DNA from 2 places in the Vreelandella sp. GE22 genome. Region 1 is predicted to be linked to the other one. Evidence: riboswitches for the same ligand, from Rfam matches in the RefSeq annotation. Region 1 holds a riboswitch; the other holds the start of a gene.

Region 1 (2,379 bases):
CAGTACGGCCATCGGCGCATACTGGCGGTCACCCACGGCGGGGTGATTCGCGAACTAAGACGGCGTTTCGAGTCCGTGCCTTTCTGGGAGGCCACGGTGCTCCAGGCCACCGGCCGGCGCCTGACACTCAAGTATCACGTTCAGCAAGAGGGGTGGCAATGCAGCTTTTCATCGGCGGTGCCCGCGCTGGAAAACGAGACGCCGTAAAAGCGCGCTTTGAAAACGCCGCCTGGTGGACCCTCGCCCCGGGCCAGCGCCTGGCGGACTGCCACTCGATACTGGTGCCCAACAAACCACTGGTGATCAACGGCTTTTTAAACTGGGTGGCGCGCCACGGCGAGTACGAGGCGGATAACGAGCACCTGCGCGCTCAATGGCGTGAGGATATCGATTTTCTATGCCAGGCCGCTGCGACGCGAAACGCGACCATCATATTGATTTTAAACGAAGTAGGCCGAGGCCTGGTGCCCATGGCCCAGGACGACCGCCGCCTGCGCGATTTGAACGGCTGGTTGAGCCAGGACGCGGCCAAGCGCGCCGAGCGCGTGTGGTACGTGCGCCACGGCCTGACCCAGCGCCTTGCCGAGGTCGATTGACCTTGTCAGGGCAACTTGCTAGTTTACGCTCACCTTTGGGTGCTGGCCTGCGCGCCAGTTAAACGGGAAGCTGGTGCCCATTCCAGCGCTGCCCCCGCAACGGTAATCGAGTCAAGAACGGCCAATATGCCACTGTGTCGCCCGCGACATGGGAAGGCGGCCGTTTGAAAAGGGTGTCCTTTAAAGAGAGCCCCTTTTGCTCGTCAGCCCGGAGACCGGCCCAAACGTCAGGTTTTAGAACCACTACTGCCGAGTCGCGGAGGGCGTGCTTAGGGCTGATACGGGCCACCCACGCCCGCTATTTCCCCTTGTCCACTCTTTGCCCGGCCCTATAAAAAATCGGCTGTGCGGGTGAGCACGGCCAAAGGGACCCACCATGTCATATTCGCGTACCACCTCCGGGCTTACCGCCTTGACGCTCGTCGCACTGCCGTTGGCCGCCTCCGCCCAGTCAGCGCCTTCCTCGAACACGCCAAACGATGATCAGGCCCTCGACCCGGTCGTGGTGACTGCCACGCTCGCCCCGCGCACCGCCAACCAAAGCCTTTCATCGGTTACCGTACTGGACGAAGCCACCTTTCGCCGCCAGGACCCGGTCAGCGTCACCGACCTTTTACGCGGCCAGCCCGGCGTGGACGTCTCCAGCAACGGCAGCTTCGGCAAGAATTCGAGCGTGTTCATTCGCGGCACCGGAAGCGCCCAGAACGTCTTGTTGATCGACGGTATCCGCCTGCGCTCCGCCACCAGCGGCGGGGCGGCGTGGTCGAATCTCGACCCGCGCATGTTCGAGCGCGCCGAGGTCGTGCGCGGCCCCAGGGGCAGCCTTTACGGGGCGGATGCCATCGGCGGCGTGGTGCAGCTATTCACCCACCAGGGCGATGAACAAGGCCCGCAGCCGCGGCTCTCCTTCGGCGGCGGCTCTTTCGGCACCGCGCGGGCCAGCGCCGGTATCAGCGGCCAGGAAGGCGGCACGCGTTACAGCTTCGCCGCCAGCCACTTCAATACCGAAGGCCAGCCCGTGCGCCGCGGTGGCGACGACAAGGGCTATGACAACACCTCCGCGCTCGCCCGGGTCTCGCACACTTTTGATAACGGCGCGGAGACCGGCGTACTGGCGCTGCGCGCCAGGGGCAACAACGAGTACGACGAGGGCGAGGACGACTTCGTGCAACAAGTGGCCGCCGTCTACGGTGAGGTGCCGGTGATGGATGCCTGGCGCTCGCGGGTCACGCTCTCCGAGGCCCGGGACGAAAGCGACAACATCGATGAGTTCGGCGACTCCACCTTCGACACCAAAATCCGCACCGCGCGCTGGGAGAATACCTTCACCGCCGGCGCCCATGAGTTCATCGCCGGGGCCGAGTACAGCGAAGACAAGATCGACAGCACCGTCGATTACGACGAAACCAGTCGGGACAACAAGGCGGCGTTCAGCCAGGCGCTTTTCGACTTCGCCCCGTTCACCCTGCAGGCCAGCGCCCGTTTCGATAGCAACGAAAGCTACGGCGACGAGGTGACCGGAAGCGTAGGCCTGGGCTTCGATGTCGACGCCCACCACACCCTGCGTGCCAATTATGGTACCGCCTTCAACGCGCCGACCTATAACCAGCTTTACTACCCGGACTTCGGCAACCCGGACCTCGAATCGGAAACATCCGAGACCGTCGAACTCGGCGCGCGGGGCCAGTACGCCAGCCTCTTTTGGGACGCCGCGCTTTACCAGACCGATATCGACAACCTGATTGCAGGCCAGGGTGAGCAGTTCAATGTGCCCACCTCGCGT
Region 2 (2,379 bases), 1.7 Mb from region 1:
GGGAAGCGGCGGCGCTCCATGCGTGCGGCGGCGATAAAGGTAGGATTGGCGCGGGCGATGTGCTCCCAGCCCACGCTCGGCCACTCCTCTTCGATGCTCACCACGTTGTCGATGCCGAGGGTGCTCATCATCCAGTCCGGTACGCTGTTCACACCTGCCACGTAAGGGTCGCTACCCAGCTGTGCCGAGGAGTACCAGAACACGCCGCTGGTATCCTTGGACAAGCTGAGTGCCTGGGCGGCCTCGATCGCGGCGGTTTCCCGCGCCTTGAGCGCCTCGATGGCACCATCGCCGCGCTCTGATACATCGAACATACGTGAAAGCGTCGCGATGGCCTGGTACACCAGCGCCGGGTCGAAGAGCGTGCGCCGCGCGCCGTCCATGCTTTGGACGTTGTCCTTGCCCTCGCACTCGGTAGGCAGGGTCCAAAGCGCCACCCCCGCGTCGTCGAACATCTCGGGCGTGCCCACCACACCGGCCGGCCCGACCATCCACTCAAAAGCGGAAATCACCAGGTCCGGCTCTCGGTTGATCACGCTTTCGAAGCTGGGCGCGTCGTCGGAAAGGCGCTCGACGCCGGCATTCGCCTCGGCAAACTCATCGAGCACCGGGTTGACCCAAAGCGAGGTGCCGACCATTCGTTCTTCGAGGCCGAGCAGATAAAGCATTTCCGTCGCCGCCTGGCCGATGGTGACCACCCGCGCCGGCGGCGCTTCGAGGGTGATGGCATGACCGCAGCTTTCAAGCGTGAGCGGGTAGTCGGTGGCCGCCAAGGCAGCCGACGCCGCGCAAAGGCCCAAAAGGGCCGTTGCGTTACGTAATGTCAGCATCATGTACACTCCCGTGCATGATCCGCGGCCGCCAGGGGCGCCGTGGTGAGTGAAGAGTCGTCGGCAGTTCTCCTGACTGACGGGTCATGGCTAGCTCACCTTCCCGGACGTAGCGTCCAGTGGTCTCTTGAGCGTCGCTCGCCGCCTACAGTTGCGGGGGCAGTTCCGGTTCGCGGCCAGGCCGCTTTGGATTCTCTATTAAGTTTCCGAAGAAACACCGACGCGCGCTATTCTAGAGAGCGCCCCTGGTCAGGGCAATTGCTCATTGCGCCAGGCACCGCCCACCCTTTACCCCGGGGGTGGGCTTGCCTACGCTTACATGACAGTCAGGGAGAACGGCGATGACCAGAATGGCGAATGCATCTACCACGTTGAGCGCAAAGCGCTCGCTTTGGGCGGCGGTGCTGGTGGGCATCGGGGTCATGGCGGCCGTCGATGAAATCGTCTTCCACCAGCTTTTGCAGTGGCACCACTTTTTCGACTTCTCCACGCCGGCATTCGGTATTGTGTCCGACGGGCTGTTGCATGCAGGCGAACTGCTGGCCGTGGTGGTGGGGGTCTTCATGCTGTTGGATCTTTCTCAGCGCCAATGTTTGAGCATTGCCTGGACGAAAGCGGGCTTTTTTCTGGGGATGGGCGGCTTTCAGCTCTTCGATGGCCTGATCAACCACAAGGTGTTGGGCCTGCATCAGATTCGTTACGGCGTGGATCCGCTGATGTACGACCTGGTATGGAACGCCTGCGCCATCGTCTTTTTGCTGGTCGGGGTGGGGTTTTTCCGGCGCGCCCGGTCAAGCGCCGCGCGTTAAATGCACGCCCACGCCAACACTCATGGCTCGCTGCTGGCTTGGCTGCCCTTCGCGCTGGTCGTCCTCATCACGCTGGTGTACCTGGTTGCCGCCCAAGGGCTTCACCGCCGGGCGTTCTGGAGCCGTAAGCGGTGCGGTTTCTTCGTGCTGGGCAGCGCGCTGCTGGGCGTGGCTTTCTGGCCCTCGCTGATGAATTGGGCGCACCACGACCTGATCGGGCACATGACGCTGCACCTTTTGATCGGCATGTTCGCGCCGCTTGCCTGGGTGTTGGCCGCCCCGGTCACATTGCTGTTCAAAACGCTTCCGCAGGCGGGCGGCAAGGTGGTAGTGGCGCTTCTTCACAGCCGCTTCATTCGCTTGATCGCTCACCCGGTCACCGCACTGTTTCTCAACGTGGGCGGCATGTACGTGCTCTACATGACGCCGCTTTACGCCGCTTCGCTTGAAAGCCCGACGCTTCACTACGCCATTCACCTGCATTTCCTGCTGGCAGGTTATCTTTTCTGCTGGGCGATCCTCGCCGAGCCCGACACCTCACCCCACCGGCTCAGCCTGCGCTTTCGCCTCGGCGTGCTGTTCGCCGCCATCGCTACCCACAGCCTGCTCGGCAAGCTGATGTACGCTCAAGGCTTACCCCGGGGCACCGGCCACGCTCTGGAAGACGTGCAAGCCGCCGCGCAGCTGATGTACTACGGCGGCGACCTGGCCGAGGTGCTGCTGGCGGTGGTGTTGATGAC

Evidence for each region. A riboswitch is a leader RNA that binds a small molecule or an ion and turns the genes downstream of it on or off. The one in region 1 is predicted to bind cobalamin.
Region 2: linked by a shared signal. The riboswitch ahead of ACWHRL_RS16610 (ABC transporter substrate-binding protein) and the one ahead of ACWHRL_RS06520 (TonB-dependent receptor domain-containing protein) in region 1 are both predicted to bind cobalamin.

The regions. Positions count from the first base shown of each region.
Region 1 covers NZ_OZ309110.1:1,383,470-1,385,848, forward strand. Annotated here, with positions in the region: gene ACWHRL_RS06510 (histidine phosphatase family protein) at 1-207, shown strand, start outside; gene ACWHRL_RS06515 (bifunctional adenosylcobinamide kinase/adenosylcobinamide-phosphate guanylyltransferase) at 159-596, shown strand; cobalamin riboswitch at 617-834, shown strand; gene ACWHRL_RS06520 (TonB-dependent receptor domain-containing protein) at 973-2,379, shown strand, end outside.
Region 2 covers NZ_OZ309110.1:3,534,425-3,536,803, reverse strand. Annotated here, with positions in the region: gene ACWHRL_RS16610 (ABC transporter substrate-binding protein) at 1-833, opposite strand, end outside; cobalamin riboswitch at 876-1,067, opposite strand; gene ACWHRL_RS16605 (DUF2243 domain-containing protein) at 1,172-1,639, shown strand; gene ACWHRL_RS16600 (cytochrome c oxidase assembly protein) at 1,640-2,379, shown strand, end outside.